3 regions of the Bacillus sp. FJAT-42376 genome follow, and region 1 is predicted to be linked to each of the others. Evidence: riboswitches for the same ligand, from Rfam matches in the RefSeq annotation. Region 1 holds a riboswitch; each other region holds the start of a gene.
What was found. A riboswitch is a leader RNA that binds a small molecule or an ion and turns the genes downstream of it on or off. The one in region 1 is predicted to bind cyclic di-AMP.
Positions count from the first base shown of each region.

Region 2: linked by a shared signal. The riboswitch ahead of CEF21_RS08245 (APC family permease) and the one ahead of CEF21_RS07095 (CBS domain-containing protein) in region 1 are both predicted to bind cyclic di-AMP.
Region 3: linked by a shared signal. The riboswitch ahead of CEF21_RS19305 (dicarboxylate/amino acid:cation symporter) and the one ahead of CEF21_RS07095 (CBS domain-containing protein) in region 1 are both predicted to bind cyclic di-AMP.

Region 1 is NZ_CP033906.1:1,381,772-1,395,297, reverse strand. Features, by position in the region: gene CEF21_RS07130 ((Fe-S)-binding protein) at 1-797, shown strand, start outside; gene CEF21_RS07125 (nucleoside deaminase) at 901-1,359, shown strand; gene CEF21_RS07120 (MDR family MFS transporter) at 1,567-3,015, shown strand; gene CEF21_RS07115 (dimethylarginine dimethylaminohydrolase family protein) at 3,088-3,930, opposite strand; gene CEF21_RS07110 (hypothetical protein) at 4,094-4,390, shown strand; gene CEF21_RS07105 (hypothetical protein) at 4,414-4,650, opposite strand; gene CEF21_RS07100 (MgtC/SapB family protein) at 4,671-5,132, opposite strand; gene CEF21_RS07095 (CBS domain-containing protein) at 5,158-5,568, opposite strand; cyclic di-AMP (ydaO/yuaA leader) riboswitch at 5,713-5,853, opposite strand; gene CEF21_RS07090 (NupC/NupG family nucleoside CNT transporter) at 6,197-7,378, shown strand; gene CEF21_RS07085 (MerR family transcriptional regulator) at 7,957-8,721, opposite strand; gene CEF21_RS07080 (DUF1761 family protein) at 8,850-9,239, shown strand; gene CEF21_RS07075 (hypothetical protein) at 9,281-9,925, opposite strand; gene CEF21_RS07070 (DUF5316 family protein) at 9,976-10,182, opposite strand; gene CEF21_RS07065 (GNAT family N-acetyltransferase) at 10,248-10,529, opposite strand; gene CEF21_RS07060 (YoqH family protein) at 10,711-11,148, shown strand; gene CEF21_RS07055 (PH domain-containing protein) at 11,145-11,615, opposite strand; gene CEF21_RS07050 (hypothetical protein) at 11,633-11,824, opposite strand; gene CEF21_RS07045 (hypothetical protein) at 12,054-13,004, shown strand; gene CEF21_RS21215 (hypothetical protein) at 13,062-13,208, opposite strand; gene CEF21_RS07040 (beta-ketoacyl synthase N-terminal-like domain-containing protein) at 13,331-13,526, shown strand, end outside.
Region 2 is NZ_CP033906.1:1,622,669-1,636,194, reverse strand. Features, by position in the region: gene CEF21_RS08290 (amino acid permease) at 1-229, opposite strand, end outside; gene CEF21_RS08285 (GNAT family N-acetyltransferase) at 773-1,300, opposite strand; gene CEF21_RS08280 (alkene reductase) at 1,420-2,472, shown strand; gene CEF21_RS08275 (AraC family transcriptional regulator) at 2,829-3,695, opposite strand; gene CEF21_RS08270 (MATE family efflux transporter) at 3,819-5,186, shown strand; gene CEF21_RS08265 (TetR/AcrR family transcriptional regulator) at 6,333-6,929, shown strand; gene CEF21_RS08260 (GDSL-type esterase/lipase family protein) at 6,941-7,630, shown strand; gene CEF21_RS08255 (SDR family NAD(P)-dependent oxidoreductase) at 7,655-8,461, shown strand; gene CEF21_RS08250 (histidine phosphatase family protein) at 8,543-9,115, opposite strand; gene CEF21_RS08245 (APC family permease) at 9,352-11,178, opposite strand; cyclic di-AMP (ydaO/yuaA leader) riboswitch at 11,312-11,456, opposite strand; gene CEF21_RS08240 (hypothetical protein) at 11,597-11,722, shown strand; gene CEF21_RS08235 (immunoglobulin-like domain-containing protein) at 11,765-12,589, opposite strand; gene CEF21_RS08230 (immunoglobulin-like domain-containing protein) at 12,710-13,526, opposite strand, start outside.
Region 3 is NZ_CP033906.1:3,826,555-3,831,056, reverse strand. Features, by position in the region: gene CEF21_RS19315 (twin-arginine translocase TatA/TatE family subunit) at 152-346, shown strand; gene CEF21_RS19310 (DUF6612 family protein) at 566-1,462, opposite strand; cyclic di-AMP (ydaO/yuaA leader) riboswitch at 1,670-1,809, shown strand; gene CEF21_RS19305 (dicarboxylate/amino acid:cation symporter) at 2,022-3,269, shown strand; gene uptA (undecaprenyl phosphate transporter UptA) at 3,409-4,005, shown strand.

The DNA of each region.
Region 1 (13,526 bases):
AAATGAAAAACCGTCCGGAATTTTTGCCATCCAGCGGAAAGACCGCTAAACGTGTCGCTTTTTTCAGCGGCTGTTTGATGGACACCATGTTTATGGAAACAAATAATGCGACCGCTAAACTCCTTCAGGCGGCCGGATGCGAAATTGTCATCCCGAAAAACCAGGCATGCTGCGGCGCGCTTCACGGGCACAGCGGCGAAAAAGCGGAAGGCAAAGAGCTCGCGAAACGGAATATTCAAACCTTTGAGGAGCTGGACGTGGACTACATCATCACAAATGCCGGCGGCTGCGGAGCCTTCCTCATTGAATATGATCATCTTCTCCACGATGAACCGGACTGGCACGATCGGGCAAAAGCCTTTTCATCGAAGCTAAAGGACTTTACTGAGGTACTGATTGAATGCGATTTTCACAAGCTTATTCCGCTAGCCCTTCCGCCGGCCATCATGACGTACCAGGACTCATGCCATTTGAGGAATGTCATGCACACCTCTTCTGCTCCGCGCCGCCTCCTCCATGCGATTAAAGGCGCTGAATTCCGGGAGATGAAGGATGCAGACCGATGCTGCGGATCGGCGGGAATCTATAACATTGTTGAATCCGAAATGAGCATGCAGATTTTAGACCATAAAATGGAGCAGGCAAAAGCCTCCCAGGCAGCCATTATTGTCACCGCCAACCCCGGCTGTCTTCTCCAAATGCAGCTTGGAATTGAACGGGAAGGCCTTTCCGGCAAAGTAAAAGCCGTGCATTTGGCCGATTTGCTGGCAGAAGCCATGAAAAAACCTCATGAATAACGTTGAGGTTTTTTCCAATGCTCTGCTTTAACCAGCTGAAAGACATAACTTTTCTTCTCAAAGGGAATGACTGGAGTAAATCAAAAATTCAGGAGGGAACGTTTTGGAAACGACTCGTTATCTAACAAGGGCCGTCGAACTCGCCTGCAAAAATGTATCCGGGCATGGCGGAAATCCATTTGGCGCTGTTATTGTGAAAGAAGGAAAAGTGATTGCAGAAGGGGTAAATGATGTGGCCGCAACGTCCGATCCAACCGCCCACGCCGAAATCCAGGCCATCCGCAGCGCATCAAAAACACTTGAAACATCTGATTTATCCGGCTGTACCGTTTACGCAAGCGGACAGCCTTGCCCGATGTGTTTAAGCGCTATGTATTTCAGTAAAATCAAAGAAGTGTATTTCGCCTACTCAAACGAGGATGCGGAGCCATTTGGCTTTTCAACCGCTCCGATTTACAAACAGCTTGCCCTTCCGATCGGACAGCAGTCCCTTCCAATCTGGCAGGCTGAAGCAGAGGATGCGGAAAACCCTTACGAGCTGTTCCATAAGCTGAAAGAATGATAACGAAGGAGGGAATGCATCTTCCCTCTCTTTTTTTTGTTAAACTTGGCTGTTGATTTCCGTTGAGGGCGCTCGCCTTCCGTTCTAGTTAAAAATCAACTTCTGTCTTGAACAGAGCCTTATAGTAAATAAGCTGATTTTCTTCCAATCATCTTAAATTTAATGGTAAACTTTTCTTTATTGTCATGGTGTAAGGGAGATTTTAACATGAGGAAAAAAATTATGGGCGCCCTGCTGCTCGTAACCGTTCTTGCCGCAATGGAAGGAACGATTGTCAGCACGGCGATTCCGCGTATCACAAGTGATTTATCCGGAATTGAACTGGTGAGCTGGGTGTATGCAGTCTATATGCTGGCTACAGCGGTTTCCGCTCCGATTTACGGAAAGCTTGCCGATTTATTCGGTCGGAAAAAAATTATGGTGTTTGGCATTATCCTGTTTTTAATTGGGGCCGCTCTGTGCGGTATTGCATTCACGATGGAGCAATTGATTATCTTCCGCGCCATCCAGGGTCTTGGTGCCGGTGTTGTCATGCCGGTAACGATGACCATTATCGGGGATTTGTATACCGAAACGAAAGACCGCGCCAAAGCACAGGGCTGGATCAGCGCCGTCTGGGGAGTGGCGGGCGTGCTTGGTCCCCTTCTCGGAGGCTTTATCGTCGATACGATGTCCTGGCGCTATATTTTCTTTTTGAATCTTCCGTTTGGTTTGGTTGCCTTAGTCATGCTCCTGAAGTTTTACAGGGAAGACGCCTCAAAGGAAAAGCAGAGCATCGACTATTTGGGCGCAGCGGCGTTTTCCATCGGAACGATCTCTCTTCTTTATGCCCTCCTGTCCGGCAGCCAGTCTCAGGATTGGAGCAACCCGGTCATAATCAGCCTTTTTGCAGCGGCTTTGGCGGTATACGGGGCATTTGTCTGGATCGAAAAACGAGCCGCAGAACCGATTATCCCGCTCAATTTGTTTTCCAACAAGCGGGTGCTCATTGTGAACATGCTGACGCTTCTCACCGGAGCCGTCATTATCAGCATTACCATCTACCTTCCGATTTGGAGCCAGGGGGTATTGGGGAAAAGCGCCACAGCCGCAGGATTCATTCTCATGCCGATGCCGGTTTGCTGGACGTTTGGATCAATTATTGCAGGAAACCTTGTCGGCCGCCTGAAAGCCCAGGCCATTATTACGATGGGAACGGCCATTTTAAGCGCCGGCGCTTTTCTTCTATTTTCACTGTCCGCCCAGTCACCCGAGTTTTTCATTTATGCATCGATTGGAATGATGGGTCTCGGTATGGGTTTGATCACCCCCATTTTTATGCTGATCATCCAAGGGTCCGTGCCTTCAAATAAAAGAGGATCTGCCGTTGCACTCAACACATTCATCAGCACCTTCAGCCAGACACTCGGTTCAGCCGTTTTTGGAACCATTTTTAATCTGGTCACACTCTCCCAGGCAGGGAAAGGCAATCTTAACCTGAACGCGTCCTTCGACCACGGGAATGTGCCGGCGGAACAACTGGAAGGCTTGCAGGGAATCCTTGCATCAGGTGTTCACTTTATCTACGGAGGAACGCTGATTCTCGCCCTTCTCAGCTTTGGAATGTCATGGCTGCTTGTGAAGGTAAAAGACAATGCCGTGCAGGAAACGCTATAAAAAGGCTGACCCGGAAGTCAAATGGCTTCCGGACCAGCCTTTTTTTGCGGCCTTAGAATGATTTTAAGGACATTACCCATCCCGCCTTAGCGGCAGCGTGCAGCACCGGAATGCTCCTCCGGACTTAATAATTTCCGATAAATCCGTTTCGACTACTTCGTATCCCCACTCTCTCAACCGATCATTTGTGTGCGTATTGAGCGGAAGGGCAATAATTTTTTTATTTCCAATAGAAAAAACGTTCACACCCAGCCTGAACTGATCTTCTTCCTTCACTTCAATCACTTCGAAACGGGACTTAATCCAATCAATGTCTTTTTGCTCCAGCGCTTCCGGAAAAAGAAGCGCCTCCTTTTCTGAAATCATGTTAAAGACACAATCTAAGTGCAAGTATTCCTTTTTAATCGGAATCGGCTGTATTTCATAGCCGGGAAGATGGCTCTCGAGCATCTTTACACTGTCGGCCGAGGTCCTCTCACTGATGCCTACATAGACCGTTTTTCCGTTAATCAGAACATCTCCGCCTTCAATTCCGGAACCTTTTAAATCCACATAATCTACTTCTGCCCGGTCGAGCCAGGCCTTCAATACGCCCTCTTCCCCCTGGCGGATATCCATTTCCATATTCGCAATAAACAATGTGCGGCCGATCGTAAAGCCGATATCTCTTGTGAATACCTGCTCAGGAAACCGTTCGTCCGGTTCCAGAAGATGGGTTTCGATTCCATGCTCCTCCAAAATGCGGACGAATTCCTTATGCTGCCTGACTGCTTTTCCGGCATCGAGCTCCTCATCCTGATATTCCTTCTGGGTTTCATTGATAATGTCTTCAATTTTCATATATACCGGCGGGCATAACAGAACGCTTCTTAGAGCGGCAAATTCATTGGAACAGCTCGGTTGTATGGTCTTCACTTTTTCAGGTCCTCCTCATACGGGAATGTATGAAAAGTAGTGTTTCCCTCTTTATGGGGTTTCATGACTCTGACGGGATTTTGCGCCTGAATATTCGGGTATATGAATGATTGTATCAAGCGCATAATAATGGGTAAATCCATAATAGGAACGGGGATTAAATATGTATAACCGAATTGAAAATTTAAAGAAGAACCTTCCGGAAAAACATCAGAATATCGCTGTATTAACAGGACACATCTTTGAGGCTTTTGATCATCTCATTGAGGAGCACCGCCATTATGTGGGGGTAAATGCCACAGCGAAAATTCAGCCGAATCCGGATGAGGAACGGACATTTTTCGAAACGATTAATCAAGTGAAACAAATCATTTTAACGGAGCTTGAAAAAACAGCAGAGGATATCGGCCATAAAGGGGATAAAAACTGGGTGAAAAACTATCCGGACGGGGTTGAATAACGAAGGGGTGAATGCCCCCCTTCTTATTCTATCCAGACTTTATATAGAAAAGAGCCGTTCTCAGAGCGTTTCTCGGTCCCGATTTTAGCTCCTGAATCAGAAGCCAGAAGAAAAGAAAGGACATACGCTACTTTGTGATCAGGTGTCGAGTATCCATCGTACAGCTTCGCAGACATCTCATTGGCAATGGAATCTGCCCACAATTCAGCTTCCCACAGTGTTTCAAACAAACGGTCCTCATGCTTCCATCTCTTCTCCATAAAAGTCCCCCTGTTTCTGTTTATTTCTGCATATATATTTTATCGTTTGCCATTACTTTCTGGGAAGCAGGAATTTTATGATGCTGATCAATCCATTTCGCCATCGGCCTGAGAATGCTGTTCACAGCCACTACAACCGCTGTTCCCGCAGCGGCGAGAAGCAAAAATCCTGACCCGGCAAGTGTTCCCACTGCGGCCGAGCACCAAAGAGTCGCTGCTGTATCAAGCCCTCTCACTGTCAGCCCTTCCCTTAAAATGACCCCTGCACCAAGGAAGCCAATCCCGCTAACTACCTGTGCCGCAATTCTCATACTGGAATGGCCGTCTCCCAGTGCTTCAAGAAGAACAAAAAGACAAGCCCCAACGGCGACGAGCACATTCGTCCTAAGGCCTGCTAAACATTGATGCCATTGCCTTTCAATTCCAATGATGATTCCTAAAAACAGTGCCGTCAGAAGCCTCGCGATCATTTCCAGTTCCATTTATTCTTTCCCCTTATCGAACTCATTAAATTTTGTTAAAAAGCTGTTCCGCACAGTATTCAATAATTTCTCTCCGCCGGATCATGCCGATAAAAATTCCCTGGTCATCAATAACCGGAACAAAATTTTGCTCCATTGCCCTGGAAATAATCTGCTCCATTTTTGCATGAATCAAAACCGGTTCATTTTTTTTATGCATTTCGACCTCTTTAAGGCTGATTTTATGTGTGCTGTCAAAGCTTAGATTGGGGGTGTTCTTCATTTTCCACAGCAAATCCCCCTCCGTCAGCGTTGCCACATATTTTCCCTTTTCATCTAACAGCGGCAGAGCCGAATATCGGTGATACTCCATTTTTTCCAATGCCTGGCGCATCGTTGCATGAATCGGCAGATGGACCACTTCTTTTTTTGGAATTAAGAAAAAGGCTATATTCATTTGTATCGAAACTCCTTTATATCAAGTCTTATCTTCATTCATCTTCTATTCATTTATTCCATAACAAAAAGACCTCCTGCGCGGCTTCCGGTCTGCTGTGTAAAAAAGACAGCAAAAAAAGCCCCTGTAATAAGGCGGTCTCAAGACCTCCTTCGCTTTAGCCGACGAAGTTAGCTGACGGGCAGGATGGCGAAAGAGTGCTTCATCCTTTCTGCATAAGCAGAATTAGCCCCGAAAAATTGGTTCCTCCGTTCCCGTCTGCACGGGATTAAGCCACTATATTTGCATGTCTATATTACTCCCTCCCATTGCCCTATGTAAATGTGAGATTTTGACTATTATTGATCATGTTTGCGTTTTATTCTCCGTTATCTCCAGTATGCTTGCCAGTCCTTCTCTTTTCTGAAAATATAAGCGAAAGGAAGAAAACGAATTCATTTTTCTTTCCATAACCCCTTCCCTATTGTCTGTAAACCAGTATAATAGGAAAGGGCAAAAAAGCAGCAGAGAGACAAAAAGATTTTTGCTGCGGATTTGTACAAGTTAGGGATTGTTTGGGAAATGATAAACTGTACACTCTTTCAAACCCTCGTCATCATCAGGCTTATTACATAAGGAGGTTGCTGCTTTGAGTATCATTATTTCACTGGTTGGAATCGTCATCATTTTGCTGCTTGCGTATTTGGCGAGTAACAATAAAAAGCAAATTAAGTACAAACCTATAATCATTATGCTTGTGCTGCAAATCGTTCTAACGTTTATTCTCTTGAATACAGGGATTGGGTTATTCATTATCAATGGGATTTCAGCTCTGTTTACCAAACTTTTGGAATATGCAGCAAGCGGGATCAACTTCGTATTCGGTGGAATCGCCAATCCGAAAGAGATGCCTTTCTTCTTAAATGTTCTTCTCCCGATTGTTTTTATTTCAGCTTTAATCGGGATTGCCCAGCACATCAGACTGCTGCCGATCATCATTAAGTATCTTGGATTGGTTTTAAGCAAAGTGAACGGCTTGGGGAAACTTGAATCCTACAATGCGGTGGCATCTGCCATTTTCGGCCAATCCGAAGTATTCATCTCGGTTAAGAAACAGCTCGGCCATCTTCCGGACCACCGTTTGTATACACTGTGCACTTCCGCTATGTCGACCGTATCCGCCTCCATTCTTGGTGCATACATGACAATGATCGATCCTAAATATGTCATTGTGGCCCTTGTCCTGAACCTGTTCGGCGGTTTTATCATCGTGAACATCATCAATCCTTACGATGTCGCAGACAGCGAAGACTTCATCGAGGTGCAGGAAGGGGAAAAACAAACCTTCTTCGAAATGCTCGGCGAATACATTATGGACGGCTTTAAAGTCGCCATTATTGTTGGAGCCATGCTTCTCGGTTTCGTTGCCCTGATTGCGGCCATCAATGATCTGTTCAGCATCATTTTCGGAATCAGCTTCCAGACCATGCTCGGATACGTCTTTGCACCATTTGCTTTCATCATCGGAATTCCGGCGGGAGAAATTGTACAAGCCGGCACCATTATGGCGACGAAGCTTGTCTCCAACGAATTTGTTGCCATGCTGGACCTTGGGAAAATGACGGATCTGTCTGCCCGGACAACCGCCATCATCTCCGTATTCCTCGTCTCCTTCGCCAACTTTTCCTCCATCGGTATCATTACCGGTGCGGTGAAAGGACTGCACGAACAAAAAGGAAACGTAGTTGCCCGCTTTGGACTAAAACTTCTTTACGGTGCAACATTGGTAAGCTTCCTATCCGCAGCAATCGTTGGAATGCTGTTGTTTTAATCAAACGATGCGGCGCTATTGCGCTGCATCGTTTTTTTTTGGTGGAGAATCGGGCTGACTTTTTCGTTTATGATGAAATTTTTTTATTTATGATGAAATTTTTGGCATTTATGATGAATTTTTCTTATTTATAATGAAAAATGGCTGACTTATGCTGAATCCTCTGAAATACAACACGCTGCACCTAATTTTTAGGTTGAGAATGGCTGACTTTTTTATGTAATTGCTGACCCTTTGATATTAATTGCTGACTTTTAACCGTTAATTGCTGACTCTCCAGCTACAATTGCTGACTTTTATCCTTTAATTGCTGACTTCCCAGCACTAATTGCTGAATTCTGAGCGTTAACTGCTGACTTGCCATCCTGAATTGCTGACTCCACCTTGAATGGCTGACTCCACCCTGAATTGCTGACTCCACCTTGAATTGCTGACTCCACCCTGAATTGCAGACTCCACCTTGAATTGCAGACTCCACCTTGAATTGCTGACTTACCATCCTCAATCGCTGACTTCTAACTACGAATTGCTGGCTCCACCTAAAGATGCACGAAGTCATCACTTCGTGCATCCAAATCTTACTTTTTCTGACCCGTATAAACATGTATCGCGTCCCTCAAAAATTCAGCGAGTCCGGTCTGCTGCTCATCGTAGTAAGCCTTGAACCGTTCATCTTCCGTGTACATATCAGCAAGTCCTGCATGGGCTTCTTTGCTGTATTCCGGCCAATAATGGCTCAGCCACTGCTTATGCAAATCTGCTGCTTTTTGAGCAGCGGATCCCGCTGGGTCGCCTGTTATAAAGGCTTCCGCCAAAACGGATTTCATCTCCTGCTCTAGTTTCACCGCTGCTTCATGCTGCTCTTTAGTCATGTTTTGAAAGGTTTCATTGGAACGGTCGACGGTTTCATCCCCATATCGGCTGCGGATTTCCTTTCCGTATTTCACCTCATTTTCCTCAAGCTTTGCTTTCTTAAATCCTTCGAACTTTTCCAGATCCTGCATATCCATTGTCCCTTCGCTTGCTGAAATGGTCTTCTCAACATTTGCGATCAGCAAATCAAGCTGCTTTCGCCTCTCCAGGAGTTTTTCACGATGTTCGATCAGCGCCTTCCCCCCGCTGAAACCGGGATCATCCAGAATTTCCCGTATGTATTCCAGGGCCACCCCAAGCTCCCGGTAGAAGAGGATCTGCTGCAGCCGATCCACTTCCGCTGTACCATAAATCCGATACCCCGATGCATTCATTCTTACCGGCTTTAGAATGCCAATTTCATCGTAATATCGAAGGGTCCTGGCCGTAACCCCTGCCAGTTTAGCGAGCTTTTGCACCGTATATTCCATCGTTCTTCCCTCCTGTTGAATTCAGATTACACGTTGACGCTGCGTAAAGGTCAATAGGTGTTTTTAAAAAAATGTAGAGATTCCCAATCGAAATCTTCATAATGGAAAAGAATGAAAGGAGAATTAACATGCTAATTGATTGGACTCATATCCATTATGTATCCGTACTTGCAGGTGCTGTCCTCTATATCCTTTATGGCGGCATGTATTATTCTATTTTGCTTAAGGAAAAGGGAGAATTCTCGAAGAACGAGACCCGGGGCCCAATAAAGTATGCGGTCTCAGTTGTTATTGCTTTTATCAGTTCGTTCTTAACCGCCATCCTTGTTCAGTCCATTTGGACCGGCAGTCTGCTGACCGGATTGGGAATCGGCTTCATCATCGGCCTTCTCATCTCTCTTGTTTATGTAAAGAATTCCTTATTTGGTTTAATGAGCAGAAAAGCGATGTTCATTGCCATTGGAGATCATCTCGTGATTTTCACCCTGCTCGGCGGGCTGCACGGACTGCTGAACTGAAAAGGAAGGGATTCGCACGGAAGCGAATCCCTTCTTAAACATTACTGATGACTCGTTATATCCTTAACTGCTGCATGAATTTGGTTTGTTTTACCCTTGATTCCCTGCTGATCCAATAAATCAGTCATTCGATTAAGATGTTCCTGATCCTCAATCACTACATAATGATCCTGGCTGAATTTATTTTTCCGTCTGATTGATAGTTTATAGGACATGTTAAGACGGCTGTGGAGCCCGTAAAGGGGATGAGGAAGAGTAATTCTCTCGATTTCATACTCCTTGATGTTCTTGAAAGGATAGAAGATGCCGTCCAGGACAATTCCCGACTGCAAAATAAACAGGTTCCCTCTGTGCTTAACGAGATTCATGACGATAAGAACCATGTACACCAAATTTAAAAAGGAAAACTCAAGCCAATCTGTAAAAAAAACCATCCACATCAGACCCAGCATCATGATAAAAGCAGCCGCAGTCCCCCATTTCACCATCTGATAGGACCTGGCATTTTGTGAAATGGGCTCCATCTCTTTCCATTCTCCAGGGATCAAGATGCTGCTGTACTCGTCCTTTGTTGTGGGATAGACGGCTTGCTTGGAAAGATCAACCGCATTCTTCACATTGTTCCGATGCTTTATAAGATAATACACCCCGCCGAGGAACAAAAGGACATATAAAACATTCAGCAAACCCCTCACTTCTTTCTGCACTTATTGCTCTTACCCGTTCATACGTTCTTTTACAAATACCAGATCAATCCCGATATCCCCAAACAAATGATTCCCGCCAATCCAGAATACATAGCCACTCTCGTTTTCGTATTCCGGTGTTCCTTCGTCTCAGAAAAGAAATTCGCTCTTTGCCGATCTCCATGCACCCAGGCTCCAATAGCCATTCCAGAAATGATGATGCAGACAATTCCCGCATATAAAAAGAATTGGGTCATATAGAACATCCTCTCTTTGGTTTTAGTAATTATACGTTCCAAAAAGGAATAAGTTTCCACCCGACCTAATTTCTTCTCCAAACCCCTCCTGAACAAAGCGTGAATCCGCAGCATTTATAAAATTCTTCATGCTCAGCACGAAAGGTGAGCGTCACGATTTCCAATCCGCTTCTCTCTGATCCTAGTAGCAAAGCTTTTACAATTTGTCCTCCTATTCCATGCCTTTCGTAATCAGGATGGACTAATAGATCTTCCATGTATCCGTGCTGCAGCCCTGCGCCTGCCACATATCCAAATCCAATCAGTTCTCCTGCATCATTTTTCACACCTGCCCAAAATTGCAGCAATCAAATAAAGCCGGATAGGCTTGCTTCCGCGCCTCCCATCCGTTCAGTTCTCTTAATTCCGGAACCTCTTTTTCAGAGAGCTACAAATTGATGACTTTATGCAGCACATCATCCCTCCTATTCAAAATAAATTTAGCGAGGCAGGGAAAGCTATTGAAAACCATACGAAAGAGAGAGCAATATGAAAATTTCCCTTTCCCTTATTTTTCTGCTTACTATTTTTAGCCATCCCTCGAAAACGAAAGCGATCCATATTCCCTGCAGTTTTCTCCTGGAATCGCCGGCACTGGCCAATGCAAAAGGAACCGCTCTTATGTATAAAGTGAAACTTTCTCCAAGCTTTCCAAGAACAAGCCTGAGCATCCATGCTGTCCATTTGCCGGCTCCTGGTTCGTACGGAAGCTTTGACAGCTATGAAGGGTATGCCTATATTCCGAATGAAATCAGCTGGCATTTCAGGCTTTATCCCACTTCCGGCATCGATCCAATATGGTCGGGTAAAATTGACTCCATCACAGCAAGATTGGATAACATTGTAGCAGAAGTCCGCCCCTTCAACTCAAAATCAGGCAAGCCGGGACCGCCAATCCTCACCGGCCACACCAATTCCTGCCATTAAACACGTCCAAGCAGGCTCAAAATCTTATCTTCCTCTATAACCGCCTGCGGGCAATGCTTTCTAAGCTCTTTAAGAAACTGCTCCGGATTCTCCGGTGTAATTTTTACACTTCCAAGGGACGCAGACCGGTAGGACAAATCAATGGCGTATCTGGATGAAACGAGCCGGTAGCCTGTATAAATATCGCGGGTCGGAGCGGCCCGTGTAATCTCTTCGTATGGAATTTTGCTTTTTAAAGGGCCTCCCTTAACCGTCAGAAAGCCTGGATGAAAAGTATATTCTAACGATGCAATCGACCAGATGAAAAACAGCACAACTGCCAGGAAAATTCCTGCTTCGATTAAATAGACGATTGGCCCGGCCGATGAATCGAAAAACAGCGGAACAAATAAAACGAGTCCCACAAAAATGGCTGTACACACCATGATTTTTATAAAAAACGAGTCGAGTTTTGAACGGAATACCACAGACTTTCGCTCCTCTCCTAATTGGCCATCATAATAAAAGCTTCTGTCTTTTGAAGAAGCCCATTCCATTCTTTCATCACCTGCATCTGCTGCTCATGATCATGGTAAGCCTGGAGCCGTTCCGCTCTTGCTTCATAGCGCCGATATGCCTTCACTCCAAACACGATGGCTGTCGCAGACACCCAGGCAAGCGGCAAAAACATGCTCAAAGTAATGGGGAATCACATCCCACTCCCCCTCTTACGTTTTTCCATCATTATGATTCACCATTGTAAATTAAACCCATTGTCTTCACAAGAAATTTCCATCAAATCCAATTCTTAAGACTTATTCAAAAAGCTGATAAAAAATAGGTCATTTAACACATGTTGAATCAATTAATCATCCCTATAATTAGTTCGATTGATAGAATTCTAGGGGGAAAAAAACTTGAAAAAAATGATGTTAACAGGTATCACTTCAGCTATGCTTCTCACATCCTTTGCAGCTGTTGCAGCACCCGCACCATTCGCTTCAGCCGCAGTAACATCTCAAAGCCAGGAAGCTGTGAAACAAGGGGAGCTTCTATTAAAGAAACTGTCCGTTTACAAGCGAACTGTATCAGCAGGAAACATTGACGAAATTGATGACCTTTATGATGGGATAACAAAGCAATTGTCCATCACGGAAAAGAGCATTGGAAAAGTATCCGGCGCAGCCAACCGCAAGCTTCTTATTACGAAATACGCCGTACCTGCTAAAGTAGAAGTGGAAAGAACCATCTATGAAGTGTCACAGCTTCGTTTGCTCTATACAATCTTAAACGGTTTGGATTCAGAAGAAGACTATCCGTACGATGCAGATATGGCCAAGCTTGAGCGCATGAAAAAACGGGCAGCGGCCATTAAACAAGCAGGAGGATATCAGGCATTGCCTGCTTCCATCAACCTGGATCTCCGCAAGCTTGAAGCTTTAACAGCAGGTTACAATCTATCCATTTATGATTACACGGTGGATGAATATACAGGGGCCGACCCGGACATATATACAGCAGACGAGTTCTACGATGATCTGACTCGCTACCTGAAGCAAACGGAAATAAAAATCGGTCAAGTTGCTGAGAAATCATATCGCACAGAGCTGTTAAACGAATTTGTGGCTCCTGCAAAAGTGACGGTTGAACGCACAAAATACGAGATTTCAGAGCTTCGCTTAATGAACAGCGTTTCTGCGCTGATCGATGAAGGAAAAATGGAAGAAGCCAAGACTCTTTTCAGCAAGCTTGAAGGCTTGAAATCACGTGCGGCAGCTATCAAAGAAGCAGGCGGCTATAGAAAGCTTTCAAAAGCCATTTATGATGAACTGCTCGCTTATGAAAGTGACTTGAAAAAGGATCTTGGGTTAAATTAAGAAGCAATGGAACAAGGTGCACAACCGAATTCAATATGCAAAAGGGGCTGAAAAGTCTCATTCACTATAAACAGGGAGACGCAGCTCAAGCGTTTCCCTGTTTTTGTTTGCAGGATCCACCCGGCTGATTGCGGGTTCATGAACAGCAGTCGTTTCTGGACCACCTCCAAAATGCAGACAGGTTAAGACTTTTACAAAACTCAAGAGCTCTCCCCCCGTATACTCAGCGTTCCGTTTCATTCGTGATAAATGTACTATAAATCTACCAACAGACCTCGGATAAATAGTAAAATAGATACAATCCATGTCGAAGGGTAGCGATTAAAGTGAAAAATGTCATTACAGGATGCGGAATTATTGGTCCGTCTTTTTCTGCAGTTAACCGCTTTTCTGAAATATTATTTAATGGGGAATGTGTTGTTAAAAAGAGAGTTTTTAATAATGAATCGTATTACATAGGAGAAGTTGAGGAAGACACGATTTCAGACATAGGACAGAAAGAAAAAAAGAGATATCCGAAGC
Region 2 (13,526 bases), 240 kb from region 1:
AGGAACCAACGTGCGGAAGGGCCACCGCAAGCTCTCCGAGACAAAGCATCGTCAAATACATGACAAAGCCCCCAATCAGGTAAGCAAGGATCGCTCCTCCCGGCCCTGCTTCACCGATTGTATAGCCGGTGCTCAGAAACAAACCGGTTCCAATCACTCCTCCTAATGCAATCATTAAAATATGTCTGTCTTTAAGCTCCTTCTTCAAATCCTGCTGCTGATAAGCCATGTAATCCCTCCTATGTAAGCGGTAACAACTATTTGAATAAAACTTACCCTATTTTAACATCATTTAAATTATATGAAAATTTATTTTTTTCTAAAATTAAAAGATCCATATATCTATAGGTTTCTTAATTGATTACAAGTCCATTCCCATAGGAAATGGGACGAGCGCTTCTCCGTATCTTTTCTCCCAGAGGTTATTCCAGAATAGTAGGAACTTCCCGGAAGGAAGGATTTTGCTTGTTTAGGCTGATTTCTTCCCACCGCAGCAGCACGATTTTCCTTCCATATGTATAAACCAGCGCATTTTGCGGCAACCTGATTAACAGCTGGCTCCTTCCGTAATGCAGCTCTGATCTGGTTTAACCAGATTAACCTGCGATGTTACGAGTAAGGGGCTTGTTTCGTTCATAAACCATCCCGCTTCACGACCCCTCCCGCCGCTCCCCCGGGAACCAAGCGCCTTTTGCTCCAATCAGCTTCCTCCATTCCTTTTTACAAAGAAAACCCCCGGTATGCTTCTAAATTAGCCATACCGGGGGTTTCATTATGCTCTGTAAACAGGCAGACCGCCACTTTTCCGCGTTTCCCATTCTTCTCTTAGGATTCCCATTCGAATCGAGTCATAATATTCTCCATTATAGTATCTGCATTTCCTCATTCTGCCCTCAAGCTTCATCCCCTGCTTTTCAGCAGCGCGCATCATCCGCTCGTTTCCTGACCAGGTGGTGATGCCGACACGGGGAATGGACATGGTCTCAAACAAATGATCCATCCAGAGTGAGAGCGCCTCGGTACCATAGCCTCCATTCCAATATTCAGGAAGATAAATGGTTATTCCAATCTCCAGCCAGTTTGAAGGCTGGTGCTCCCAGTAATAAATGATGGTGCCGATTGTTTTTTTTCCAGCCTGGATTATCGCTTCCATCCCCTGCTGTTTTTCAGCCTGTTTCATTTTATATTCTTCAAAGCTTATTCGCTCATGAGGAAAATAAGGGGCATCCCACTTCTTCCACTCAGGGTGTTCTTCCCCGTATCGCAATTGATAGAGCTCCTCAAGATCGTTTTCTTCCACCCAGCTTAACCATTCGCCATTTAGAAGGGTTTTCCTTTTCCAATCAAATTAGTTGGATTAAAAGGATCTCCCTGATACACTAATTGAGTAATTCTTTTGAAAAAGGAGATGCAAAATAAATGGCTTATGATAAATTATTTGAACCTGTAAAAATTGGAGCTTTCAGCTTAAGAACCCGCTCCGCTATGGCACCGATGACCCGTTCTTTTTCAGATGACGAAACCGGAGTACCCGGTCCGGAAGTGGCGGAATATTACCGGAAACGTGCAGCAGACGGCATCGGCCTTATTATCACGGAAGGCGTTGTCATCAGCAGCCGGGCAAAAGGAAATCCGGGGGTTCCTGGACTTTTCACACAGGAGCAAATCGAAGGGTGGAAAAAGGTCACCGAAGCCGTTCATAAAGAAGGCGGAACGATTGCTGCCCAAATCTGGCACGTTGGACGCCTGAGCCATCCTGAGCTGATTGTCGGCCAGACACCGGAAGCACCATCGGCGATTGCGGCAGAAGGCCAGGTACCACGCTTCCGCAAACCTTACGCAGTTCCTGAAGAACTTTCAAAAGAAGATGTTCAAAAAGTAATCGGACAATATGCACAAGCCGCAAAAAATGCGATTGAAGCGGGCTTTGACGGTGTTGAAATTCATGGTGCCCATGGTTACCTGATTGACCAGTTCAACAGCTATCAGTCCAATAAGCGTGAAGATGAATATGGCGGAGAGCTTGCGGAACGTCTTACATTCATGAAGCAGGTCATCCGCGCTGTGATTCAAGAAATCGGTGCTGACCGTACGATCATCCGTTTCTCAGCCCATAAAGTGGACGCTCCTGATTACCGCTGGGAGGATGCAGATGCCGCGATGAAAACCTATACGGACGCATTTAAAGAAACCGGTATTCAAATCATCCATCCATCCATTATGGACGCTGAAGAAAACATTGCAGAAAACCAAACCCTGTATGATCTGGCGAGAAAATACTGGGAAGGACCGATCATCGGTGTCGGCAGCCTGAACGCGGATAAAGCGGAAGCCATGCTGCAAAAAGGCGTCATGGACGTTGCCGCATTCGGCCGCCCGCTCATTTCCAACCCTGACTACCTGCACAGAGTAAAAGCAGGAAAAGAACTGGTTGAATATGAGCCGAAAAAACATTTAGTCGAGCTTGTTTAATAAACAAAAGAGGTTGGGACAAAACTAAAATTGTTGTCCTGAAAAAAGCAGGAAAAACAATAAAAACCGAACTATTACGAAGCTCTATACCAGAGTTTCAAATAATAGTTCGGTTTTTTTATTCGCTATGTTAAAGCATGTTGTTGATTATTTAAATCCTGTTGATTGAAGCGGAAGGCGTGAGACTCCTGCGGGAGCAGCGGGACAGGTGAGACCCCACAGCCGCAAAGCGGCGAGGAGGCTCACCGCCCGCCCCGCGGAAAGCGAGCGCCTGCAGTGGAAATCAACAGCCAAGTTTAACAGAGCTTTTTATTAGCCGAAAACCTTTCGTCCCAGCCCATTTTTTCTTTGGGCATCTAATCCTTCAGCCGGTTGATGACTTTCCGGTATTCATTGGGCGTCATGCCTTCTATTTTACGGAACAGCTTGGAAAAATAAGTGGCGTCCGTGATCCCCGTTTCTTTTGCTATGTACGAAATTTTGTCATCTGTCGCAGCAAGAAGCCTCTTCGCCTGGGAAAGCCTGTACTGATTTAAATATTGAGACGGCGTCTGCCCCAAAGTTTTCTGCATGCACCTTGTAATGTAATCCTGATGATACAGAATGGTTTTCGAAAGGTCCTCCATCTTTATATCCTCATGATAATGGGTCTGTAAAAATTGCACCGCTTCATTGGTCACCTGCTCAGCAGCCGATGGAATATTCAGTGCTTCCTTCTGCAGATGCACCAACAGCTCCTGAAAATAAAGCTGCTGGCGAAGAGGAAAATCAGGGGACTGGCTTGTAATGCTCACCAGGTTTTCAAGAAGCTTCTCAGCTGTCAGGGGGTGTTCAAGACGGCCTTTTTGTTTGATCCTGAATTCATATTCGGCGGAACGCTCAAAATCCGCTTCTCGCCGCTGGGCATCCAGCCAATTGTCATGCCCCTCATCAAGAAGAGCAAATTCGCCTTCTGCCTTAAAATGCATCCAGTACACTTCCGTATTCTGGCTGCTTTCTTTATGGCCATAATGCTCGAGCCCAGGCAGAAGAAGCAGGTATTCCCCCTCACTGACAGTGTAAGGAATGCCATTTTCCGTCATATATAAGGCCCCTTTTTTTACATAAAGAAAATCAAAAACCGTAAACGTTCTTTTAAAATGCCGGTTTCCTGCTTTAAATGTAAATTTGCCCGCTTTGATAAAGGTCGGGAACGGCGGAACGTGAAATGTCAGAAAAGACATACAATACCAATCCCTCTCAGGTCGTATTTTTCCAAGTTTAATCGCTTTACTCTCTTTCTATTATACGATAAGCCCTGTAAACTAGGAATCGCTGTATTATATGCAGCAAGGGAGGAATACAGTTTGACAAAAAAAATAGACAAAAAACAACTTACTTTATTTGCTTTAACATGGCCGATCTTCATTGAAATTTTCCTGCATATGCTTATGGGAAATGCCGATACATTCATGCTTAGTCAATATACAGATGATTCAGTAGCGGCAGCAGGCGTGGCCAACCAGATTTTAAACCTGGTGATCGTTATGTTCGGATTCATTGCAACAGGCTCGGTCATCTTAATAACACAGAATATTGGAGCCGGAAAGGAACACACTGCAAGAGAAGTGGCCATCATGTCGGTTATTGCCAATTTATTGATTGGTATCCTCATCAGCGGCGTACTCCTTGCTTTCAGCAAACCCATCCTTCAAATGATGAACCTTGCCCCATCCCTGATGGAGGAAGGGAATAAATATTTGGGAATCGTCGGAACCTTTATCTTCATACAAGCGTTAATCATGACAGGTGCCTCCATTCTTCGAAGCTACTGCTACACGAAAGATACGATGGTCGTAACCGTCTGCATGAACCTGCTGAATATTGGCGGAAACTTTTTATTGATTTTCGGAGCTTTCGGCTTTCCGGAAATGGGTATTCAAGGTGCAGCCGTTTCTACCGTCATCTCCAGGGTCCTTGGCCTGATTGCTGTGTCAATCCTGCTGATTAAGCGCATTCCGGCTCTGAATCAAAGCCTGAACCTCAAGTGGAGCCACTTAAGAAACCTGCTTAAAATCGGGATACCTTCTGCAGGTGAACAGCTTGCCTATAACATGTCCCAGATGGCCATCACCTTTTTTGTAGCCATGATCGGGACCGAAGCGCTAACGACTAAAATCTATGCACAGAACATCATGATGTTTATCTTCCTTTTCAGCATCTCCGTCAGTCAGGGAACGCAGATCCTCGTTGGCCGGATGGTCGGAGCCAAAAAATATGAAGAAGCGTTCAAACGCTGCATGAAAAGCCTGTATCTTGCCATTGGCGCCTCATTGTTCATGGCTGTGACGGTCAGCGCCTTCTCGGATAACCTGTTTGATTTATTCACAAACAATGAACAAATCATCCAAACCGGCGGCATGCTGATTCTGCTGACTGTTATACTCGAACCCGGCAGAGCCTTCAACCTCGTCATCATCGGAGCACTCAGAGCTGCAGGCGATGTGAAATTCCCTGTCTACATGGGAATGATCTCCATGTGGGGAATCAGCGTCCCGGTCGCCTATCTTCTTGGAGTCCACTTCGGCTACGGCCTCGCCGGCATATGGATTGCGTTCATTCTCGATGAATGGACAAGAGGCATCATGATGTACTTCCGATGGAAATCCAGAGTGTGGGTATCAAAAGGATTTGTGGAAAAAGAAAAAACCGCTTTGCATGAGCAGGCGGTATAAGAGGGAAAGCGCTGGCCGGTTGAGGCCGGCGCTTTTTTATGGGGATTGTCCTTTTTTGAGGGGTGGTGTGCGGGATCGCACATCCTTTTTCTTTGCGATGTCTGGGATTGATGTCCGGGATCGCACCTTTTTCGTGCGATGTCCGGCATTGTTGTCCGGGATTGCAATTCTTTCCATGCGATGTCCGGCATTCTTGTCCGGGATCACGCCTCTTTCGTGCGATGTCCGGCATTCTTGTCCGGGATCGCACCTTTTTCCCGCGATGTCCGGGATTGTTGTCCGGGATCGCACCTTTTTCCTTGCGATGTCCGGCATTGTTGTCCGGGATCGCACCTCTTTCCTGTGATGTCCGGGATTGTTGTCCGGGATCACACCTCTTTCCTGTGATGTCCGGGATTGTTGTCCGGGATCACACCTTTTTCTCGTGATGTCCGGCATTGTTGTCCGGGATCACACCTCTTTCCTGTGATGTCCGGGATTCTTGTCCGGGATCGCACCTTTTTCCCGCGATGTCCGGGATTGTTGTCCGGGATCGCACCTTTTTCCTTGCGATGTCCGGCATTGTTGTCCGGGATCACACCTCTTTCCTGTGATGTCCGGCATTGTTGTCCGGGATCACACCTCTTTCCATGCGATGTCAGGGATTGTTGTCCGGGATCGCACCTCTTTCGTGCGATGTCAGGGATTGTTGTCCGGGATCGCACCCTTTCCATACAATGTCCGGCATTGTTGTCCGGGATCACACCTCTTTCCATGCGATGTCCGGCATTGTTGTCCGGGATCACACCTTTTTCCCGCGATGTCCGGCATTGTTGTCCGGGATCACACCTTTTTCTCGTGATGTCCGGCATTGTTGTCCGGGATCACACCTTTTTCGTGCGATGTCCGGCATTAATGTCCGGGATCAATCCTCTTTCCTTGCGATGTCCGGCATTAATGTCCAGGATCAATCCTCATTCCGTGCGATGTCCGGCATCGAGCACTTTTTACAATCCCCCTAAGCGTATGAATCCACCTTTTATCTACCACTAGCTCAAACAATATTTACAATTTAATGAACATTTTAAAAATTTTAACTTATGCGGGTGAATTTAAGTATACTTAAATTAGAACGTCCGTTCAATTTAAGAAAGGAGTTTTCACCTCATGACAGGCACACGCCGCTATGACAGCGGGAAGGCAAAAAAAGAAATCATGGAGCATGCTCAAACCGTTTTTTCTCAAAAGGGCTACAATCATACGTCTGTGGCAGATTTAGCAAAGGCATCCGGCTATAGCAAAGGGCACATTTATTATCATTTTGAAAACAAAGAGAAGCTCTTTGTGCTGCTTGCTCAAAGAACAATGAAGGAATGGAATGATAAGTGGATGATTAAAGAACCAATCTATCAAAATGCAAGTGAAAAACTTTACGGAATGGCCATGCATGTACTTTATCACTATCAGACTCCGCTGCTCCGTTCCGGTCAGGAGCTTGCTGCGAATCCGCAGTCCAGTCCTGAATCGGTCAAACAGCTGTATGAACTGGCAGTGGTGCCCATGGCAGCCTACAGGACTATTTTTACAGAAGGTATCAGTAATGGGGAATTTATGTCCAATGGAAACGCGGATCAATGGACGGCACTTTACGGAACATGGCTCGGAGGACTGTGCCAGCTCACAAATACACAGGAGCCAGCTTCCCTGGAACCTCTTTTTCATGAAGCAACCTCGATATTTCTTAAATCCATCCAATCCAGTTAGGAGGAAAACAAATGCATATTGCATTGATTGGCGACAGTTTAACCGAAGGAAGACCAGGTATCCCTTTTGCCAGGCTGTTGAAAGAACAGTTTCCCGGGTTCCGTTTTGATAACCTTGGAAAAGGCGGGGATACAGTCTTAAGCCTTTATTCCAGACTTTCTAAAAAGAAGCTCCCTGCTCATTATGATCTTGCCTTTCTTTGGATTGGTGTAAACGATGTGTATACGAAAATGCTGAACGCCCAGGCACAGGTTCCTGCAAAGGATGAGAAGGAATTTGAAGAAGTGTATAAAAAATGCGTGGAAATCATACTTGGCTCATCAAAACAGATCATTCTGGTCACACCGGCTTTAATTGGTGAAGACACTGAAAGCCATGCAAATAAACAGCTTAGAACGTTATCCTCCATCATCCTGTCATTAGCGGACAAACAACCTAATCTCCTCGGTCTCGACCTGCATACAATTTTCAAGCATCATCTTGCTCAAAAAACAAGCTCCGACTATATTTCTGTGAAAGTCACTCGGATAATGGCAGATGCTCTTTTCCACCGAAAGCCTTCTCGGATTGATAAACTCTCGAGAGAAAGAGGTCTTCATTTAACGCTTGACGGCGTCCATTTGAACAGCCTGGGAGCCCAGATCACAGCCGGCGAATACGCAGAACTTATTAAGGCGGAAAATAAAAAAGCTGCATTATAACTCTTTCGGTCAGGGGATGATGAGATGGAAAATAAAAAGGTAGCCATTGTAACAGGCGGAGCCTCAGGGATAGGAAGAGCACTGTGCCTGGAATTATCCCGTCAAGGAGCTGCTGTGATCATTGCGGATATAAATGAAACGGAGGGAAAGAAAGCTCAAGCAGCCATCACCGGTTCCGCCTTTGTTTATTGTGACGTAAAGGATCTCCGCTGCATGGAAAAAATCATTCATGAAACGTATACGAATTATGGGAGAATCGATTACTTATTTAATAATGCCGGGGTTGCTTTATATGGGGAGTTCTCTGATATGAATATGACACACTGGAAAAAAACGATGGACGTGAATGTCTGGGGAGTGATTCACGGAACACAGATTGCCTATGCGATTATGAAAAAACAGGGATTTGGCCATATCGTAAACACCGCTTCCGCTGCAGGACTTGGTCCATCCCCCTTTTCAGCCGTTTACTCGGCAACAAAGCATACCGTTGTAGGGTTAACGACTTCCCTTCATTATGAAGCAGAAGCATACGGAGTGAAGGTGACCGCCCTCTGCCCCGCCTTTGTGGACACCCCGATTCTTAATAAAGCAGAAGCGGTTAAACTGGATAAATCCCTCATCATGGAACAATTCAAGAAACAAAAAATGATGTCTCCCGAAAGATTTGCAAAGATTGCGTTAAAAGGCGTACACCAAAATAAGACAATTATATGCCCAATGCCTCTCAGAAAAACGATGGATGTCTTCTTTACCCTTTTTCCTGCTGCACATTCATCCCTTATGCGGCTTGTCTGCAGGGTCAGCAGGAAGGCAAAAGTATCTGCTTGAATGGAAACCTGAAAAGCTCAAGCAGGTGTTTGGCTTTGAGCTTTCGGATACGCCTGGTTTCACCACTCTGCTGAGTGTGCTTCAATTTTCACTCCACAATCTTTGAACATTGATTAGCTTATGCCCGTGAAACTCCATTCTGTAAATATCAGGTTTTGAGGTGCTATATAAAAATTCTAAATCATAGCTGCTATCAAAATACGCCATCATCAAGGTCATAACCGCCCCGTGTGTTCCGACTGCAACTCTTTGCCCGCTGTACGAAACGAGCAGTTGTTCTAATACGCTAACTGCTCGTTTCTGACAGTCTGCATTGGATTCGCCTCCTTTTAAAGAGAATGTCGGTTCCAAAAATGACCTCTCTAATAGAGGAATTAATTCTTTGTCCGCTGCCCGGCTATCATCAGAAGAAAAGATTCTTTCTTTTAAATCTTCAAATACAATAACCTCTTTTCCTATTTGTTCAGCTAATTTTTCAACGGTTAATATGGACCGTATATACGGACTCGATACCACTGCATCAATCTTCTCATCTTTCAGAATCTCCGTTACCCGTTCCACATCTGCATACCCTTTTTCGGTCAATGCTCTTGTTCTTTCCTTTCCTTCCTTCGGTGATTCACCGTGTCTGACCATATAAATAAAGGTACTCATTCTTTTTTCCTCCTGTCCGCTCTCTGGGAATACCATACCACAATAAGGAAATGACGCTTACCAGCTTTTTTCAGGAGAAAAAAAATAGGATGAAATCGTTTCGATTTCATCCTATTTGAAGCCTTATTATTTATTATCATTTAAAGAAGTTCTGCTAAGAACCCGACTCGCAGCGCAGAACTGACCAGGGCCCTGCTGGCCTCTGATCCGCCTTTCCTAATCGGCCTCTTTCCGTGTTATTTTTTCAAATGGTACGGTACTGTCGTAATGATTACATTTCTCCGATACAGCAAGAATGCACGGATCAGCAGACTGGACTGGTTATGGAGTATATTGTGCCAGCCCTTTTTCGGAATAAACTGCGGAATGACCACTGTTACTTTATAGTTGGATTCACTCGCTTTTTTCTCGACTGTATCGACAAACTTGGTAAGCGGATTGATGATGCTGCGGTAATGGGACTGCAGGGTGACGAGCCTAACATCGGGCTGCCACTTTTTCCATTTCTCTTCAAATTTGCGCTCATCTTCGCGCTCAAATGCGATATACACCGCAATAATCTGGTCCGGAGAAAGGGATTTGGCATAGTTTAAAGAATTCTCCACAACATGGGTAATTCCGGCAACCGGAACGACGATGACGTTTCCTTCGATTGGGATTGCGCGCTCGCACGTTGTAATCCTTAATTGGTCGCCCACTGCTTCGTAATGCTTGCGAATCTGGTGAAACAGGATAATGATAATCGGCAGGAAGATTAGAATCGACCATACCTGTGTAAATTTTGTCAGGAAGAAAATCAGCGTAACAAGGAAGCAAATGACCGCTCCCGCTGTATTGATAATAAACTTCGGGATCCAGCCGGCCGGTTTTTCCTTCAGCCATTTCACCATCATCCCTGTCTGGGAAAGCGTGAACGGAATAAATACTCCAACGGCATATAGAGGGATGAGGTGCTCTGTCTGGCCTTTGAATGCGATAATCAGGATAATGGAAAAAACAGAAAGGATGATGATTCCATTTGAGTAGCCTAAGCGGTCTCCTCTTACCGTAAACATTCTTGGAATGAATTTATCCTTAGCGAGATTGACGGCAAGGAGCGGGAAGGCGGTATAACCTGTGTTCGCTGCCAAAATTAAGATCAAGGCCGTTGTCCCTTGAATAAAGTAATACATAAAGTTCCGGCCGAATGTTTCCTCGGCAATTTGCGAAACAACCGTTACTTCTGCAGCGGGCACAATTCCGTAATAATAAGCAAGATAAACAATTCCAGTAAACAAAATTGCAAGAAGTGTACCCATCGCAACAAGGGTTTTCGCGGCATTGTTCGGAGCCGGATTTTTAAAGTTCGGAATTGCATTGGATATCGCCTCGACCCCTGTCAAAGCGGAGCTTCCTGATGCAAAAGCTCTTAACAGAATAAACAGACTGAGTCCTGCAACCGGTGTGCCGATCGGTGTATGTGCGTCAGCCGGGACCTGACCTGTTATAATATGATATAAGCCTGCTCCAATCATAATAAATAAAGCAAGAACGAATAAGTAGACCGGATAGGCTAATACAGAAGCAGACTCCGTTACTCCTCTTAAATTTAAAATTGTAAGCAAGATGACAAAGACAATCGCAATTTCCACGTTATAATCATGCAAAGCAGGAAACGCGGACGTAATCGCATCCGTTCCTGCAGAAACACTCACTGCTACAGTCAGAATGTAGTCCACCAGCAGGGAACCGCCGGCAATCAGACCGGGATTTACTCCTAAATTGTTTTTGGAAACAACATAGGCGCCTCCTCCGTGGGGATAGGCAAAAATAATCTGACGGTAGGATAGGATCAATGCCGCCAGCAGGACTAAAACCCCTAATGCAATCGGAATGGAATACCAGAACGCAGCTGCACTGATGGTGATCAGCACAATCAGAATTTGTTCCGGACCATAGGCAACGGAAGATAATGCATCAGATGACAGAATGGCGAGCGCCTTTTTCTTATTGAGTTTCTGTTCCCCAAGCTCCCCTGATTTTAAAGGCCTTCCGATTAGTAACCGTTTTATTGAAGAAATCAAACTTTTCACCGCCATATAGAATTAAACTTATGATGCCCATTTTTGCTAAAAACGATTTTCAGCCATTAAAAATGTCCGCAAGCCATTAAAAACAGACCTGCAGACATGGATGTTCCTGTCTCACAAGCTCCACCTTCCTTCTCATATAACGCTTACGAGGTTAGCTGCCGGATTCGGACCATTGAGTAGCCCTACCTTTTTAAAGGATTCACCCCTCGGATAACGATTATCCATTAAACGGGTCCCCCGTACCATGATGGTTTAAGCGGTTTAGAAATATGAAACCGTTGATTATCATACTCCCGTATTTAGGAAAAGTAAACAAAAATTTTACGGCTTTTTCAGCTGAAGAGAAATGAGATATTTTGATGGCAAAACGGAAAGAATACACGATAGGAAAAATGATTGGAGGAAGCGTATGAACAAAGAAAAAAAGCCATTGCTTTCGGATGAATTTCTGGATGCGGTAGAAAAAGAGATTTCAGATTTATACGGCGTGCAAACCGTTGAGGAAAATGAAGAGCCCCTAAAAGCGGACCAATGAAAAAGAGCATCGGAAAAGATGCTCTTTTTCTGGCTTTCCAGACTACTTGATTTCAAATTCCGCTGCGAGGTCCGCCTTCATGTCTAAAATGTTCTGAACGTCTTTTACAACTCTGTATTTTCCCGAACTCAATTCTGAAGTATTCAGCGTAATGATCTGGGATTTTCCGGGGAGAACATTGATTCCTATATCTCTAATCGACATATCGGGACTGGCCTGTTCCCACTTTCCTCCCGTCCATTTTTCAAAACGGTATCCTTCTCCCGTAAACAATGCTTCAGGACCGTAGTTTTCAAGTTTCAATTGGATGGTATCCGATTTCGTGATCTGCTTTTTATTCAATGACACCTTTGCATTGATTTCCGCTGTTGGCACATAAATGAGTTCAACACCCGTATCCTCGACTTGTCCGTCTTCCCCCAAAATTTCTATGCTAATCAAATACAGCGCATTTTCTTTGTCGGGCAGAACGGCAGAGAAGCTTGCCATTTTTCCTGTTTTCTCGGCAATCAGCTTCACTTTTTTGTAATTCCGGTCTCGTTCCGTCAGCTGATACCGGATTGTTTTCTCAGCGGAAGCGACTTTTAGCACGGACTGTACAGGCGATTTTGGGGGCAGGATGTATTGCGAGGTCTCAAAGTGGAAGCCTCCCCTTCTTTTAAAATACTTTCCTGTATGCGGACCGTATTCTGTTTGCTTGTGAATGTTGTGGGGCCACACAAAGTATTCATTTTTTTTGCTGGGAGTTCCGATTTGCGAGGGGATCTTGCTTGCTGCAGAAGCTGTCACTGGGATTTCCTCTTTTGAACAAGCGGAAAGAGCCAATACTAAGAGCAGAAATACGGCCATCATTTTTTTCGGTTTCACCTATTCACTCACCCTTTTTCTTTGTTAGTAAATACTCCGTCAGGAAGGATTGCCTTCGCACACTGGCCGGCTCTGAATGGCGGGGCAGCTTCGTTTTGCACAGTCTAATCGAACTGGTGACTACTTGATCTCAAATTCCGCCGCGAGGTCTGTCTCCATGTTTAAAACATTACGAACGTCTTTAACAACTCTATATTTTCCCGAACTCAAATTCGCTGTATTCAGCGTTACGGTTTGGGATTTCCCCGGAAGCACACTGATTCCTATAGCATTAAACGTCATATCCGGATTTGCCAGTTCCCATTTTCCTCCCGTCCACTTTTCAAACAGGTACCCTTCTCCCGTTGACAATTCCTGAGGACCGAAATTTTCAAGTTTCAATTGGATGGTATCCGATTTCGTGATCTGCTTTTTATTCAATGACACCTTTGCATTGATTTCCGCTGTTGGCACATAAATGAGTTCAACATCCGTATCCTCGACTTGACCGTCTTCCCCCAAAATTTCGATGCTAATCAAATACAGCGCATTTTCTTTATCTGGCAAAACAGCAGAGAAGTTTTCCATTTTTCCTGTTTTCTCCGCGATCAGCTTCACTTTTTTGTAATTCCGGTCTCGTTCCGTCAGCTGATACCGGATTGTTTTCTCAGCGGAAGCGACTTTTAGCACGGACTGTACAGGCGATTGGGGCGGCAGGATGTATTCCGAGGTGTCAAAATGGAAGCCTCCCCTTCTTTTAAAATACTTTCCTGTATGCGGACCGTATTCTGTTTGCTTGTGAATGTTGCCGGGCCACACAAAGTATTCATTTTCTTTGCCGGGAGCTCCGATTTGCGAGGGGATCTTGCTTTCTGCAGAAGCTGTCACTGAGATTTCCTCTTTTGAACAAGCGGAAAGAGCCAATACTAAGAGCAAAAATAAGGCCATCATTTTGTTC
Region 3 (4,502 bases), 1.8 Mb from region 1:
ATCCAAGCGTCAACAGGTAAAGATAAATTCCTTGAATTCCCTTTAATTGAGTGAACCGTCAGATTTTTCTTAGAATTAACTTGGAATTCTTAAGGAAATCGCCTATAATTTAGGCAAGAGTGACAAACTGTAACACAAAGGGGTTTTATAGATGGGCAGTTTGGGGTTTGGAGAAATTTTACTGATTTTAGTAGTGGCGCTGCTGCTATTTGGTCCGAAAAAGCTGCCGGAGCTTGGTAAGGCGGCAGGAAGGACCCTGCGCGAGTTTAAAAATGCTACACGGGGTATGATGGACGAAGATGATGAGAAGGCAGCCAAAAAAACAGAAGAACGGGCGCGGCCATAAATTCAGCAGCTTGCATATGCAGGCTGTTTTTTTGCACGCTGCTTTTATTTTTTCTTTCCGCCCGGGACCTTTTCTTCCACCCGGTTATCTTAAACATTCCCGAATAGGGCTTGGTCTAGCGCCGGGATTTCCCACTGTGCTGCCCATCCGCTTCTGCAAACAAAAACAGGGAGACGCTGTCGTCACCCTGTTTTTGAGAGCCTCCAGACAGCCCCATTCTTATTGCTGTTTTTTAGCAGTATCCATTACTTCCTTTGGAACAGACAAGCTGTTTAATTCGTTGAATTTGTCATACGTCCCATTCATTGACTGGTTCATCGTGACTGTTTTTCCATCCAGATTCGTGGTCATATTCAGATCAACCACGGATGCTTTTTGCAGAAACGTTTTTTTATCAATGGTGTAAGACATTTTTAAGCCGGTAATTTTGACGGATTCACTATTTGTTCCGAGAGCCGCCGCCGCTTCGTTGACCATATCGCTATATAGACTTAAGACTTCCTCTTTTGCTCCATCTATGGAAATAATATATTCATTCTCGTTTTCGGTCATATTCAGATCCTTAGCCACTTCTTTTAAAGACATAAGTTCATCTGTCGGCTTAGGCTGGCCTGTCATTAAGGAGCCAGGTGAATCCTGCATCATCCAGCCCGCCCCGTTTTCAGACGTGTAAGTAGCGTCTTCGGTCATATATGTTTCTGACTTAATCGTCTGGCCGTTTGATTTAAAGGTATCTGTTGAATGCATGACAAAAGGCTCGTAATTGCTTTCAGTCATTAATGTACCGGTTACATCCAATTTTGTTTCGCCATCATCAATTTTCTGATTGACGTTCATCGCACTAGAATAGCTTTTAACCTCATCATAAGCGGCAATGGATTTTTCCAATACTTGATCCGCATCCAATTTTTCATCCTTTGCCTCTGTGGCGGCAGGCGCCTCGTCCTCGGCCTCTTTGCTTTCAGCTTCCTTATTTTCAGTTGCCTCTGATTTGCTGCCTTCTTCCGTTTCAGCCCCTTCAGTCTTCTCTGACTTCTCGCTGCCTTGGGTTCCGCAGCCGAATAAAGCAAGGGAAAGCACCATGAATAGACCTAATAATTTTGCCGTTGTTCTCAATCATTCCACTCTCCAATTCAGTTTTTAAAAAAATCAATTCACTAGAATTTTCTTACCCTAACAAATAATGGATGAAACTACCGGAAGTCCCGGATTTATGATAAAAAATTCTATTAATGGGGAATATGCCAGTAAAAAGGCTCATGATTTAGGAAAAAATTAATAATTGCAAAATAACAAACGATTTGTATATAATGAAAATACAAGTCCATATAAGCGCTTAATCCCAATAGGGAGCGGGGGAACCATACAGTGCAGCGGCACTAGGGGTGAATCCTTTTTAAAGGTAGGACATTTCTCTTCGTCCGAATCCGACAGCTAACCTCGTAAGCGAGAAGAGATTCTTAACAGGAAAATCCTGTTTTTAGGCATTGTGACCTTATAGGCCGTGAGAGAACTCTTCTCACGGCTTTTTTGCGCGCTTTCCTATTTAATAGACATCTGCATCATTGGATGACGGCAAAAGCTGATTTAGAGCATGCGTTTGCTGTTAACTTATTTTGGGAAAAGATAGGGAGCTATAATAAATTCAAACTATTCGAACAACAGGAGGTAATCTATGAAACTGGCTACTAAAATTATTATTGGTTTAATCGCAGGTGGAATTGTCGGAATTATCTTGAATATTACATCCCCCGAATTGTTCAAGCAGCTGGATCTGTATCTTTTTACTCCGCTTGGCAAAATCTTTCTTAATTTAATCAATATGCTCGTCGTGCCAATCGTCTTTTTCTCTATTACATTAGGAGTGGCCGGATTGGGTGACCCGAAAAAGCTGGGAAGAATCGGGGGTAAGACCATTGCTTATTTCCTGTCTACTACTGCGATCGCAATCGTTATCGGTCTTGTACTTGCATTGGTTATTCAGCCGGGAAATGTGGGAGAGTTTAATACACAAAACGCTGAGTATAAGGCAGAGAAGGCTCCTTCTGTAGCTGATACCCTGCTAAACATTTTCCCTAAGAACCCGATTGAGGCCATGGCAAGCGGTGATATGCTTCAAATTATTGCTTTCTCCGTCTTTGTAGGATTTGGAATTGCCATGCTTGGCGAAAAAACGGCTGCTCTAAAGAAAGTGCTGGAGCAGGGAAATGATTTAATGATGTACCTTGTAGGCATTGTTATGAAGTTCGCTCCATACGGAACATTCGGATTAATTGCGACTGCAGTTGGAAGCCAGGGGTTTGATGCAATTAAAGCGATGGGGCTATATTTCATCGTTGTCGTCCTGGCCCTTGTCATTCATGCGTTCCTCACGTATGGCTCAAGCATTATGTTTTTAGCTAAAAAGAGTCCGATTTGGTTCTTTAAGGGATTCTCTCCGGCTATGACCGTTGGATTTAGTACTTCGAGCAGTAATGCGACTCTGCCGGTGTCAATGGAGACAGCGCAAAAAAATCTGGGGGTTCCGAAACAGATCAGCGGCTTTGTCCAGCCGCTTGGCGCAACAATTAATATGGATGGCACAGCGATTATGCAAGGGGTAGCCACTGTATTTATTGCCCAGGTATACGGGCAAAACCTTACCCTCACCCAGCTGCTGACCGTTGTGCTCACAGCCGTGCTTGCGAGTATTGGGACAGCAGGTGTTCCGGGAGTAGGTTTGATTATGCTTGCTCTTGTTTTAAACTCAGTCAACTTGCCGGTAGAGGGAATTGCCCTGATTCTTGGGATCGACCGTCTTTTGGATATGGCACGTACAACCGTTAACATTACTGGTGATGCTGCTTGTGCTGTTATTGTAGCCGAGTCCGAGAAAAAGAATGGAAGCCTGCCTCCAGATCAAAAAATGGCAGGAAGTATGTAATAGATAGTGAAAATGCCTGCAGTTTAATCCGCTGCAGGCACTTTTATTTTGGTTTTAAAGTTTCGCAATAAATGGTTGAATACTTGTCTGCTAACGACGTATAGTAGACTATAGGTCGTTGAGGACAAAGGAGTTCGTTATGAAAGATTTCATTTTTACGATATTGCAGGCATTGGCTGATTTAGGTTATTTCGGAATTGCTATTGGATTAATGATTGAAATCATCCCCAGTGAAATTGTTCTTGGATATGGAGGATATTTAATTTCATTGGATCGAATAGGATTTGCAGGTGCACTGGCAGCGGGCGTAATTGGCGGAACGCTTGCTCAGCTTTTTCTGTACTGGCTTGGCTATTATGGAGGGCGGCCGCTTCTCGAGAAATACGGAAAGTATCTTTTGATTAAGAAAAAGCATCTTGATTTATCTGAACAGTGGTTTGAGAAATATGGAACAGGGGTTATTTTTTCAGCGCGCTTTATTCCCGTTGTAAGGCATGCTATTTCTATTCCTGCAGGGATTGCTAAAATGCCGGCATGGAAGTTTACCCTTTTTACTGTCGCCGCTATTATTCCATGGACAGTCCTTTTTCTCTATCTTGGAATACAGCTCGGCAGCAACTGGATGCACATCAAAGAAGTTGCCCAGCCTTATATGATTCCGCTCATCATCATTTTCATTCTGGTGATAGCAGTTTATCTCTTCGCGAAGAGTTCAAAGAAAAGGAAAACGGTTTAGAGGCTGAGACATAACTAAAATTGTTGTCCTTATAACCGAATATTTCTTTTGAAAAAGCACTGTTAAACTTGGCTGTTGATTTCCGCAGCAGTCGTTCGCTTTCCGCGGGGCGGGCGGTGAGCCTCCTCCTGGCTTCGCCACTGCGGGGTCTCACCTGTCCCGCTGCTCCCGCAGGAGTTTCACGCCTTCCGCTCCAATCAACAGGTGTTAAAAATCAATAACATGCTTTAACTTAGTCTTTTAATAAACATGAAAAACAGTAAAACCGAACGATTACGAAGCTCTATACAAGAGTTTCAAATTATAGTTCGGTTTTTTTATTAGCCGTAAACCATTTGTCCCAGCCTCTTTTTTTCGTTGTAAATGAAAGATAAATGAAGATAATTAGAGCCTGGTTAAGTATTTATAGGGTTAAGGAGTGTAAACAGGGGAAAATAACAGGAGAAGGGCAAAAAAACTTCTTTTTTCCTCTTTACTATAAACCGCAACAGGAGTAA